4 regions of the Streptomyces sp. NPDC059875 genome follow, and region 4 is predicted to be linked to each of the others. Evidence: riboswitches for the same ligand, from Rfam matches in the RefSeq annotation. Region 4 holds a riboswitch; each other region holds the start of a gene.

Region 1 (3,019 bases), on a different contig from region 4:
GCGGCAGGACGAGGCCGACGAAACCGATCGCGCCCGCCGAGCTGACCAGTGCGGCGGTGAGCAGCGCGGTGGCGCACAGCAGGACGAGCCGGGTGCGGGCGACCCGTACGCCGAGGGTGGCCGCCGCGTCCTGTCCGAACGCGAAGGCGTCGAGGGTACGGGCGTAGCCGAGGCAGACGGCCAGGGTGAGCACGAGGACGGCGAGGCAGAGCCATACGTCGCTCCAGCCGGCGCCGCTCAGCGACCCGAGCAGCCAGAACAGCACGCCGCGGGTCGTCTCGGCGTCGGCGGAGGTGACGACGACGAAGGAGGTGAGGGCGGAGAAGAGCTGCATCGCCGCGACGCCGGAGAGGACGACCCGGTCGGGCGTGCCGCCGAGCGTGTGACTCAGCAGGAGCATCGCGGCGAACGAGCACACCGCGCCCGCGAAGGCGCCCGCGGAGAGGGACAGCGCTCCCCCGCCGACGCCGAGGACGACCACCACGACCGCTCCGGTCGAAGCGCCGGAGGAGACGCCGAGGACGAAGGGGTCGGCGAGCGGATTGCGCAGTAGGGACTGCATGACCGCTCCGCAGACGGCGAGGCCTGCCCCGCATACGGCGGCGAGGAGGGTACGGGGCAGTCGCAGGTTCCAGATGATGCCGTCCCGGATCGGGCCGATCCCGGAGGGGGCGCCGCCGAGATGGGAGGCGACGACGGACCCCGCGTCGCCGACGCCCATGTCCGCCGGTCCGATGGTGATCGCCACGGCCAGCGAGAGGAGGAGCGCCGCGCATCCGGCCGTGATGCGCAGCAGGGCGGCGGTCACTTCGTGAGGCCGTGCGCGCGCAGGGCGGCGGCGACCTGTTCGATGCCCTCGACGGTGCGGATGGTCGGGTTCATGGCCTGACCGCTGAGGAGCACGTACCGCTTGTGGCGTACGGCGTCCATGTTCTTCGTGACCGGGTCGGACTCCAGGAACTCGATCTTCTTCGCGGCGCTCTCCCCGGACTGCGCCTTGCGCGTGAGGTCGCCGATCACCAGCAGGTCGGGGTTGCGGTCGGCGACCGACTCCCAGCCGATCTGTGGCCATTCCTCGGTGGTGTCGTCGAAGACGTTCTTCGTTCCGGTCTCCCGGGTGATGACGCCGGGTGCTCCGCAACAGCCCGCCATGTAGGGGGACTTGGCGTCGGAGAACCAGTAGAGGACGCTGACGTCGGCGGCGCGGAGACCGTCGGTGGCCTTCGTCACCCGGCCCTTGAGCCGGGTGATCAGCTGTTCGCCGCGCTCCTCGACACCGAACACCCGGGCCAGGTCGCGGACTTCACCGTAAACGGCGTCCATGGCCAGCGGTGTGGTGCGCTTGCCGTCGCCACCATCGCTGTTGTCCTTGCCCACGCAGTCGGACGGGGAGAGGTAGGTGGGGACGCCGAGCTTCTCGAACTGCTCGCGGGTGGCGACCCCGCCCTTGCCGAGCGTGGAGCCGAACGAGGCGGCGACGAAGTCGGGTTCGGCGTCCAGCACCTTCTCGAAGGAGGGGTTGTTCTCCGCCAGCCTCGGGACTCCGGAGGCGGCCTTCTCCAGGCCCTTCATCACCGGGTCGGTCCAGGTCGCGGTCCCCACCATCCGGTCGCCGAGACCGAGGGACAGCATGATCTCGGTGGTGCCCTGGTTCAGGGACACGGCCCGGCGCGGCCCGCCGGGCGGGATCTCCACGGTGCGGCCGCAGTTCTCGAGCGTCCGCGCGGAGGCGGACGGTGCGGACCCGGCCTCGTCGGCGGGGCCGGCGCAGCCGGTGAGGAGCAGGGCCCCGGACGCGAGCAGCGCGAAGGGAAGGGGGGTACGGGCGAATGGCACGGCTCGTCCTCGGCGTCGAGGGCCCATGCGCGGGGCCCGTCTCGTACGGAACCGCCAGCAGGTCTTCGGACTCGGGGTCATCCGGACGGGGCGCCTTCCCGGACCGGTTCCCCGGTCCAGTGGCTTCGTGCCCCGCCCGTCGCCCTCACCGCTGCGCGTCAGCTCCGGATTCGCACCGGATTCCCTGACTCGCGTGCGTCACGCACGTGAGTTCGACTGGCTACCGCAAGCTACCAGAACGCCGACGGGGCGGCGGTGGGAGGGTGCGCGAGCCCTTTCGGGATCTGCCGCACCACTCCACCGCCGCCCCGTTCACCGGGGCCCGGACGTGCCGGACCGCCGAGGTCAGACCACGGGCACCGGGTAGGTCGGGTACTCGACCCCGGACACGTGCTGGACGACGCGGATGACCTGGCAGGAGTAGCCGAACTCGTTGTCGTACCAGAGGTAGAGGATCGCGTTGTCACCGTCGACCTTGGTGGCGCCGGCGTCGACGATCGACGCGTGGCGCGAGCCGACGAAGTCCATCGAGACGGCGTCGGGGGCGGTGGTGAAGTCGATCTGGCGCTTGAGCGGCGAGTGCAGCGAGACGTCGCGGAGGTAGTCGAGGACATCCTCGCGGGTGGTCTCGCGACCCAGGCGCAGGCTGAGGATGGCGATCGAGACGTCCGGGACGGGGACGCGGATCGAGCTGCCGGTGATCGGCGCCTTGAGGTCGGGCAGCGCCTTGGCGACGGCCGACGCGGCTCCGGTCTCGGTGATGACCATGTTGAGCGGCGCGGAACGGCCGCGACGGTCGGCCTTGTGGTAGTTGTCCAGCAGGTTCTGGTCGTTGGTGAACGAGTGGACGGTCTCCACGTGGCCGCGCAGGACGCCGTACTCGTCGGCCATCGCCTTCAGCGGCGGGACGATCGCGTTGGTGGTGCAGGAGGCGCAGGACAGGATCTGCTCGTCCGGCTTGATCGTGTCGTGGTTGACGCCGTGGACGATGTTCGGGACGTCGCCCTTGCCCGGAGCGGTCAGGACGACCTTGTCGATACCGGGGCGCAGGTGCTTCGACAGGCCCTCGCGGTCCCGCCACTTGCCCGTGTTGTCGATGAGGATGGCGTCCTTGATGCCGTACGCCGTGTAGTCGACCTCGGAGGGGTCGTTGGCGTAGATCACCTTGATGGTGTTGCCGTTG
Region 2 (3,019 bases), on a different contig from region 4:
TGCAGACCATCACACTCAGTCCGGCCGCGCGGGCGGTCCGCTCGGCGCCCTTGGCCAGGTCGACGAAGAAGGGGTTGCCCATGTCGAGGACGAGGAGGGCGAGGATCCGGCTCCGGCCGGCCCGCAGCTGGCGAGCGGACTCGCTTCGGATGTATCCGAGCCGCGCGATGACGTCCCGCACATGGCGGCGCGTGCGCTCGGAGACGAGATCGGGCCGGTTGATCACATTGGAGACCGTGCCGACCGAGACCCCCGCCTCCCGGGCCACGTCCTTGATGCCGGCTCCCCGCCCCGTGCGTGTCGTGCGACTCACCTGGCGCGCTCTCCGTCCCGATCGTCGGCCCCGACCGTCCGCTGCACTCGCTTCACTCGCTACCGATTGGATCGTATCAACGCCGGTTGGGAGCAACACCCTGGGCTGTGTGCGGTCGTGACTCGATCCACAGGTCGCAACACCCCCCAGGTCCCTAAAACGATTCATGCATTCGGCCCCGGGCCGGTGGCCGTAGGGGATTCGCCGCCCATGCCCGGAGCACTCCGTTCGGACCTGTCGGACTGCGCGGGCGGACGGACGGTACAAGGCTGGAGGCCAAGCCCATCCTCCCGAAGGAGCGTGATCGGCGTGGCCCGGAACCGCCGTCTGATCCTGAGCTCGCCGTCCGAGGTCTGGCGCCTGCTGTCCGAAGGCAAACGCTACGGGGAGTGGGTGACGGGCACCCAGCAGGTCCTCGCCGCGGACCCGCACTGGCCGGAGGTGGGCGCACGACTGAAGGTACGCGTCGGTGCCGGCCCCTTGACCCTCGACGACACCTGCGTCGTCCGCGTCTGCGAACCGGAGCGGCGCCTGGAGCTGGAAGCGAAGGCGGATCCCTTCGGGGCGGCACGCATCGCCATGAAGCTGATGCCCTGGGGCGAGAACACCCTCTTCACCCTTGACTGGCATCCTCTCCGGGGCCCCGGCACCCGGATGCACGGTCTCCCCGTGGACTACATCGTCGCCGTCCGCAACGGCATGATGCTGACGAAGCTGGCCGAGATCGCGGTACGCGAACACTCCGCGAAGGTGTGAGCACTCACGTAGCGTCCCCCACCGGTACGGCACGAAGGTGCTGCTGCTCTCGTCCACGGCGAGCGCTCGACCGAGCGGCGGGACCGCGCGCCGAGAGCATTCCAGCGCGGAGCCGCTCCGAGTCCGGGGCGTGTCTCACCTCACCATCCGAATCGTGAACATCACCCGCCCCAGCGCCGAGTGGCCCCCTACGCTGGCCGGTGCAGCTGGTTCGCCCCGTCCGCCAGGCGGGATGCGTCGTAAGAGGGAACCCGGTGGGAATCCGGGACTGCCCCGCAGCGGTGAGCGGGAACGACCGCCGTCATACGCACTGGATCCGGTACGGGTCTGGGAAGCGACGGCCACTAGGTGTCCACCCTTGGGTGGACGTGCCCGCGAGTCCGAAGACCTGCCCGTTGCCCGCGTGCGAACGACTCGTGCGCGGACATTCCGGTGACCTCGTGGGCGGGTCGGCGTACATACCAGGCGGGGACCGGCGCCCATGGCGCGCGAGGTCGATCGTCCGGTACGTCCCCTTCGCGCTCTCGTCCCGTCTCCGGGATCTCAGGGATTCATCTCGCGAAGGAGATCTCCGTGACCACCAAACCCGCAGCAGCGGCAGCACGGGCCACCGTGTACGGCTACCCCCGGCAGGGACAGAACCGGGAGCTGAAGAAGGCGATCGAGGGTTTCTGGAAGGGCCGCGTCACCGCCGACGCCCTCCGGGCCACCGCCGCCGAACTGCGCCGGGCCGCCTGGCAGCAGCTCGCCGGGGCCGGCATCGACGAAGTCCCGACCGGTGACTTCTCCTACTACGACCACGTACTGGACACGACCGTGATGGTCGGCGCGGTCCCCGAACGCCACCGGGAGGCCGTCGCCGCCGATCCTTCCCCGAGCTCTCGACTTCGCTCGAGCAGGGGATGCCCCATGGACGTGTACTTCGCGATGGCGCGCGGCACGCAGGACGTCGCCCCGCTCGAGATGACCAAGTGGTTCGACACCAACTACCACTACCTGGTGCCCGAACTGGGCCCTGACACCGTGTTCCGGGCGGACTCCACCAAGCAGGTCGCCGAGCTGAAGGAAGCCCTCGCCCTGGGGCTGACGGCCCGTCCCGTCCTGGTCGGCCCGGTCACCTACCTGCTCCTGGCCAAGCCCGCGCCCGGCGTGGCCACGGACTTCGACCCGCTGACGCTGCTCGACCGGCTGCTTCCGGTGTACGCCGAGGTCCTCGCCGACCTGCGTGCCGCCGGCGCCCGGTGGGTACAGCTCGACGAGCCCTCCCTGGTGCAGGACCACACCCCGGCCGAGCTGAACGCCGCCACGCGCGCGTACCGTGAACTCGGCACCCTCACGGACCGGCCGAAGCTGCTGATCGCTTCCTACTTCGGCCGCCTGGGCAAGGCCCTGCCCGTCCTGGCCAAGGCTCCGGTCGAGGGACTCGCGATCGACTTCACGGAGTCCGCCGCGGCCAATCTGGACGCCCTCGCCGCCGTCGGCGGTCTGCCCGGCAAACGTCTGGTCGCCGGGGTGGTCAACGGCCGCAACATCTGGGTCGACGACCTGACGAAGTCCCTCGCCACCCTCGGGACCCTGCTCGGCCTCGCCGACCGGGTCGACGTGTCGGCCTCCTGCTCCCTGCTGCACGTCCCCCTCGACGCGTCCGCCGAGCGGGACATCGCACCGCAGATCCTGCGCTGGCTCGCCTTCGCCCGCCAGAAGACCGCCGAGATCGTCACCCTCGCCAAGGGCCTGGCCCACGGTACCGGCGCGATCACCGCCGAACTCGCCGCCAACCGGGCCGACCTCGCCTCCCGCGCGGACTCCCCCCTCACCCGCGACCCCGCCGTGCGCAGCCGTACGGGCGCGGTCACCGACGCGGACACGCGCCGCTCCCAGCCGTACGCCGAGCGGGCCACCGTCCAGCGCACCCACCTCGCTCTGCCGCTGCTGCCGACCACCACCATC
Region 3 (3,019 bases), on a different contig from region 4:
GCCGCTCCCAGTCGATGTCCGAACCGACGACGAACGCCCCGAGGTTGACCGAGCCCAGGTTACAGACCGCGGTCTCGCCGTCGTCCGTGACCTCCAGGATCTCCGTGCAGAGGTTGGAGGAGTGGACCGTGTGGCCCGGCTCGGCGGTCTGGTTGGCCGTGCGGTTGGAGGCGTCCTTGAAGGTCATCCAGCCGTTGCCGGTCTGGGCCAGCGTCCGCATCATCCGGCCGTACAGGTCACGGGCCGGCATGCTCTTGCGGGCCAGGCCGGCAGCCTCCGCCTTGCGGTACGCGGCGTCGAACTCCTCGCCCCACAGGTCGACCAGCTCGGGCACGTCGGCCGGGGAGAACAGCGACCACTCGGCGTCGGCGTTGACCCGGCGCATGAACTCGTCCGGGATCCAGTGCGCGAGGTTCAGGTTGTGCGTACGCCGGGCGTCCTCACCGGTGTTGTCGCGCAGCTCCAGGAACTCCTCGATGTCCGCGTGCCAGGTCTCCAGGTAGACCGCGGCCGCGCCCTTGCGCCGGCCGCCCTGGTTCACGGCCGCCACCGAGGCGTCCAGGGTCTTCAGGAACGGCACGATGCCGTTGGAGTGCCCGTTGGTGCCCCGGATCAGGGAACCGCGGGCGCGGATACGGGAGTACGAGAGCCCGATGCCGCCGGCGTGCTTCGACAGGCGCGCGACCTGGTGGTAGCGGTCGTAGATCGAGTCCAGCTCGTCGAGCGGGGAGTCCAGCAGGTAGCAGGACGACATCTGCGGGTGGCGGGTGCCGGAGTTGAAGAGCGTGGGGGAGGAGGGCAGGTAGTCGAGCCGGCTCATCAGCCCGTACAGCGCCGCGACCTCGTCCAGCGCGCGCACGCTGTCGTCCTCGGCGAGGCCGCAGGCGACGCGCAGCATGAAGTGCTGCGGGGTCTCGATCACCTTGCGGGTGATCGGGTGGCGCAGCAGATAGCGCGAGTAGAGGGTGCGCAGACCGAAGTAGCCGAAGCGGTCGTCGCCCGCGGCGTCGATCAGCGAGTCGAGCCGGTCGGCGTGCAGGGCGACGAACTCGGCCGTGCGGTCGGCGATCAGGCCCTCGTGGTGGCCCACGGCGACCGAGGCGGAGAAGCACACCGCGCCCTGGTCGGCCGCCTCGTCGGCGATGGTGATCGTCAGGAGCCGGGCGGCGAGCCGGGAGTACGCGGGGTCCTCGGCGATCAGACCGGCGGCCGCCTCGGTGGCCAGCTCGCGCAGCTCGGCCTCGTCCGAACCGGCGTTGCGGCCGCGGAGCGCCGCCGCGGCGACCTTGCCGGGGTCGGTGTCGGTGAGGTCGGCGGTGAGGTCGGTCAGGGTCCGCAGAAGCACGGTCCCGGGTCCGTCGCTCTCGTTACCGTCGCTCTCGATCGCTGCGGCCGGATCGGCGGGCGCGATGGTCACGTGGGGGCTCTCCCTCGCTCGGCTCGGGGCCGGCGGGGGAGGCGGGCAGCGGGCACCCGTACGCAGGGGTGCGCCGCGCCACGGCCCACTCCGCGAGGCCCGGACGTCTGTGGCACCCGGAACGGACGGACCGGGTGCGCTGTCCGCAGGTCTTCGGACTCGGCCGGCGCACAAGCACGCCGAAACCACACCGTTGCGGGACAGTTCCGGATTTCCACCGGATTCCCCTGCAAGGACAGCGAGCACGAGCATACATGTGGGGGGCGCTCCTCGAAGCACCCCCCACATGTTGTGTCGTTGGGTTCAGAGTTCCATGCTGTAGGTGAGTAGCGGATCCATGTCCGGAATCGGCTTCCAGTCCCTTTCGGGGGTGCGGACGAAGCCCATCCGCTCGTAGATCCGGTGCGCCGAGGCCATGCGGGGCTGGGTCGACAGCACCATGCGCCGGCACCCCTCGATCTCCCGCGCCTGCTCCACACAGGCCCGTACGAGCGCCTCGCCGACGCCCCGCCCCCGCGCGTCCTTCGCCACGGCGAGCATCCGGAACTCGGCCTCGCCCTCGCGCGCGATGTCGGCCCACTCCTCGTCGCCCAGGGCGAAGGTGACCCCGCCGAGCACGGTGCCGGCGCGGTCCACCGCCACCAGCACCTCCGCCTCGGCGACCCGCCGGGCCACGTCCCGCAGCAGATGCAGATAGTCGTCGTCCTCGCCGAAGTCGAGGTGTCCGTCGTCCAGATAGGCGCGTGCGGTGAGGTCGCCGAGGGCCTCGTACTCCTCGGGTCGTACCGTCCTGATGGTGAAGTCCATGCGGCGCAGTCTGCCCCAGGGGTACGGCGAAGGGCCCGGGATTTCCGTTCGGAATCCCGGGCCCCGCGCTGTGCTCCTCGGCGTCAGTGCGAGCCGGCGCCGACCTTCGGCAGCTCGGTCCGGACTCCCGCGTCGCCCGCGTCCGCCGTGTAGTCCGACGGCGAGGTCTCGTCCACACCGTCCGGCGCCTTCACGGCCTTCAGGACGAAGGTCAGGACGACGGTGACGACCACGTTGATGACGAAGGCGGTGAGGCCGATGTAGCCGATCTCGCCGATGCCCGGGATCTCGGCGGACGAGCCGCCGAAGTGCTTCTGGGTCGGGCTGGCCACGCCGTACGCCGCCGCCGTGCCGTAGACCATGCCGACGGCCCAGCCGGCGAGCAGCGCCCAGCGGTGGAACCAGCGGGTGAACAGACCGCCGACCAGCGCCGGGAGGGTCTGCAGGATCCAGATGCCGCCGAGCAGCTGGAAGTTGATCGCGACCGTCTTGTCCATGGTGAGGACGAAGGCGAGCGCGCCGACCTTCACCAGGAGCGACACCAGCTTGGACACCTTGGTCTCCTGCTCCGGAGTGGCGTCCGGCTTCAGGAAGTCCTTGTAGATGTTGCGGGTGAAGAGGTTGGCGGCGGCGATCGACATGATCGCGGCGGGCACCAGCGCGCCGATGCCGATGGCGGCGAAGGCCACGCCCGCGAACCAGTCCGGGAACATGTTCTCGAACAGCTGCGGGATCGCGAGCTGGCCGTTGGTCACCTTCACGCCGGCGGCGATCGCCATGAAGCCGAGCAGCGCC
Region 4 (3,019 bases):
GGTGCTCATCCCGGCGGTCGCCGCCCCCCTGGTCGCCGGTCTGGCCGCGATGTTCGCCGCCCGCCTGACGTACCGCCTCGACAAGAAGGCCGACAAGAAGACGACCGACAAGGGCTACCGGGCCGGTCAGATCGCCTCCGCCGGTCTCGTCTCGCTCGCCCACGGCACCAACGACGCCCAGAAGACCATGGGCATCATCACCCTCGCCCTGGTCGCCGGCGGCATCATCGCCCCCGGCTCCAACCCGCCGGTCTGGGTCATCGTCTCCGCCGGTACGGCGATCGCGCTCGGCACCTACCTCGGCGGCTGGCGCATCATCCGCACGATGGGCAAGGGCCTCACCGACCTCCAGCCGCAGCAGGGCTTCGCCGCCCAGACCAGCGCGGCCACGGTCATCCTGGCCTCCTCCAGCCTCGGCTTCTCCCTCTCGACCACGCACTCCTGCTCCGGCGCCGTCATGGGCGCGGGCCTGGGCCGCAAGGGCGGTGTCGTCCGCTGGTCGACCGCCACCCGGATGTTCGTCGCCTGGGGCCTGACCCTGCCGGCCGCCGGCCTGGTCGGGGCCGGCGCCGAGTACGTCGCCAGCCAGGGCGACTGGGGCGTCTACGCCGTCGCGGCCTTCCTGGTCGCCTCCTGCGTCGCCATCTGGGTCGTCTCCCGCCGCCAGGTGGTCGACCACACCAACGTCAACGACGTCGAGACCGAGCCCGCGGGCGTCGTGACCACCGCCATCGCGGCCGTCACCCCGCCGCCGGCCGGTTCCGTCGCCGCCGTCGCGGACGAGGACCTGAAGACCACCATCCCCTCGCCGGCCCCCGCGGACCCGGCAGCCCCCGCAGCCTCGGCCGCGGTGTAAGGAACGAACGACATGAAGATCGACTGGGCAGCTCTCGGCTCCGTCTTCGGAGTCAGCCTCGTGGCGACCGTCGCCCTCGTGGGCCTCTTCACCCTCGGCATCGTCGGCCTCTCCAAGCAGGAGCAGGCCGCCTCCCAGGGAGGCTCGGCCACCCTGGCTCGCACCGGCGCGTACGCGGCCTTCGCGCTGTGCGCGGCGGCCGTCGCGTACGGGATCTATCTCATCGTGGCCTGACGGGACACGCATCGTCGACCGGGCGGGTCGCACCTTCGGGTGCGGCCCGCCCGTCGTCGTGTCCGCGGGTCCGTGTGGGGCTTCGCACACTGTCCCGCCGCAGGTCAAAGGTGAGTTGACGGGTGTTCGCACAGCGTGGTGGACTTCCGGGGCCATTACGGCGGCAGTAGAGGAAGTCCGGTGCGAATCCGGCGCGGTCCCGCCACTGTGACCGGGGAGTCGATCCCCGGGAGCCAGGAACTCTCACCGCCGGTCACGTCGAGCCAGGGCGCGGACCCTGAGTGAGGACACAGCGCCATGCCCGGCCGCAGTGCAGCCACAGGTGTATTCGCGTACGGCGCCGCCGCCGGTCTGGCCGCGGACCTGATCGTCGGCGACCCCCGCCGCGGCCATCCGGTCGCCGCGTTCGGGCGGGCCGCCGGCTCCGTCGAGAAGCTACTCCGGCGCGACCACCGAGGGTGGGGCGCGCTGCACACCGCCGTCTGCGCCGGCGGTGCCACGGCGGTCGCGGCGCTGGCCGCCCGTACCGTACGCGACCACCCCCGCGCCGCGGTCGCCCTGACCGCCGCCTCCGTCTGGGCCGTCGTCGGCGGTACGACCCTGGGCCGGGAGGCGCGCGCCATCGGCGGGGCCCTGGCCGCCGGAGACCTGGAGGTGGCCCGCGAGCGGCTGCCGCATCTGGTGGGGCGTGATCCGCAGGCCCTGGACGGTCCGGCGATGGCCCGCGCGGTGGTGGAGTCCGTCGCCGAGAACACGTCCGACGCCGTCGTGGGTGCCCTGGTCTGGGGCGCGGTCGCGGGGGTTCCGGGCCTGGTCGGCTTCCGGGCCGTGAACACGCTGGACGCCATGGTCGGCCACAAGTCCCCCACGTACCGGCGCTTCGGCTGGGCCTCGGCCCGGCTCGACGACGTCGTCGGCTGGCCGGGCGCCCGGCTGACCGCCGCGCTCGTGACGGTGGCGGGCGGCGACCCGCGGGGGGCGGCGCGGGCCTGGCGGCAGGACGCGGCCCAGCACCCCAGCCCCAACGCCGGTCCGGTGGAGGCCTCCTTCGCGGGGGCGCTCGGCGTACGGCTCGGGGGCACGCTGTCGTACGGCGGACGGGTCGAGCACCGGCCCGTGCTCAACGGGGAGGGCCGGGCCGTGGAGGTCGGGGACATCGAGCGGGCGGTGCGGCTCTCGCGCCGGGTGACCGCGCTGACGCTGGCGGTGTGTGTGGGTGGACGGCTGGCCGCAAGGGCCATGAAGCGGAGGCGGGCATGAGGGGCGGACCGGGTGGCGGACTGCTGGTCGCGGGGACCACGTCCGACGCGGGCAAGAGCGTCGTCACGGCGGGCATCTGCCGCTGGCTGGTCCGGCAGGGCGTGAGGGTCGCCCCGTTCAAGGGCCAGAACATGTCGCTGAACTCCTTCGTGACGAGGGAGGGCGCGGAGATCGGCCGGGCGCAGGCCATGCAGGCGCAGGCGGCTCGGGTCGAGCCGAGCGCGCTGATGAACCCGGTGCTCCTGAAGCCGGGGAGCGACCGCTCCAGCCAGGTCGTCCTGATGGGCAAGCCGGTGGGCGAACTCAGCGCCCGGGGCTACCACGGAGGGCGGCAGAAGGAGCTCTTCGAGCCGGTGTTGGCGTGCCTGGAGGAGCTGCGGGGCACGTATGACGCCGTGATCTGCGAGGGGGCGGGCAGTCCGGCCGAGATCAATCTGCGGCGCACGGACATCGTGAACATGGGCATCGCGCGGGCGGCTCGGCTGCCCGTGCTCGTGGTCGGCGACATCGACCGGGGCGGGGTGTTCGCCCAGTTCTTCGGCACGACGGCGCTGCTCGCGCCCGAGGACCAGGAGCTGATCGCGGGCTATCTCGTGAACAAGTTCCGCGGTGACGTGACCCTTCTCGAGCCGGGCCTCGACATGCTGCACGGGCTCACCGGGCGCCGCA

What was found. A riboswitch is a leader RNA that binds a small molecule or an ion and turns the genes downstream of it on or off. The one in region 4 is predicted to bind cobalamin.
Region 1: linked by a shared signal. The riboswitch ahead of ACFV9D_RS04845 (ABC transporter substrate-binding protein) and the one ahead of ACFV9D_RS26175 (cobalamin biosynthesis protein) in region 4 are both predicted to bind cobalamin.
Region 2: linked by a shared signal. The riboswitch ahead of metE (5-methyltetrahydropteroyltriglutamate--homocysteine S-methyltransferase) and the one ahead of ACFV9D_RS26175 (cobalamin biosynthesis protein) in region 4 are both predicted to bind cobalamin.
Region 3: linked by a shared signal. The riboswitch ahead of ACFV9D_RS02285 (ribonucleoside-diphosphate reductase subunit alpha) and the one ahead of ACFV9D_RS26175 (cobalamin biosynthesis protein) in region 4 are both predicted to bind cobalamin.

The regions. Positions count from the first base shown of each region.
Region 1 covers NZ_JBHWJZ010000003.1:191,703-194,721, reverse strand. Annotated here, with positions in the region: gene ACFV9D_RS04850 (FecCD family ABC transporter permease) at 1-808, opposite strand, end outside; gene ACFV9D_RS04845 (ABC transporter substrate-binding protein) at 805-1,863, opposite strand; cobalamin riboswitch at 1,875-2,072, opposite strand; gene ACFV9D_RS04840 (glyceraldehyde-3-phosphate dehydrogenase) at 2,182-3,019, opposite strand, start outside.
Region 2 covers NZ_JBHWJZ010000001.1:22,785-25,803, forward strand. Annotated here, with positions in the region: gene ACFV9D_RS00085 (LacI family DNA-binding transcriptional regulator) at 1-313, opposite strand, end outside; gene ACFV9D_RS00090 (SRPBCC family protein) at 623-1,069, shown strand; cobalamin riboswitch at 1,260-1,480, shown strand; gene metE (5-methyltetrahydropteroyltriglutamate--homocysteine S-methyltransferase) at 1,643-3,019, shown strand, end outside.
Region 3 covers NZ_JBHWJZ010000002.1:73,039-76,057, forward strand. Annotated here, with positions in the region: gene ACFV9D_RS02285 (ribonucleoside-diphosphate reductase subunit alpha) at 1-1,417, opposite strand, end outside; cobalamin riboswitch at 1,544-1,676, opposite strand; gene ACFV9D_RS02290 (GNAT family N-acetyltransferase) at 1,721-2,224, opposite strand; gene mctP (monocarboxylate uptake permease MctP) at 2,308-3,019, opposite strand, start outside.
Region 4 covers NZ_JBHWJZ010000023.1:104,206-107,224, reverse strand. Annotated here, with positions in the region: gene ACFV9D_RS26185 (anion permease) at 1-856, shown strand, start outside; gene ACFV9D_RS26180 (hypothetical protein) at 869-1,090, shown strand; cobalamin riboswitch at 1,211-1,355, shown strand; gene ACFV9D_RS26175 (cobalamin biosynthesis protein) at 1,388-2,350, shown strand; gene ACFV9D_RS26170 (cobyric acid synthase) at 2,347-3,019, shown strand, end outside.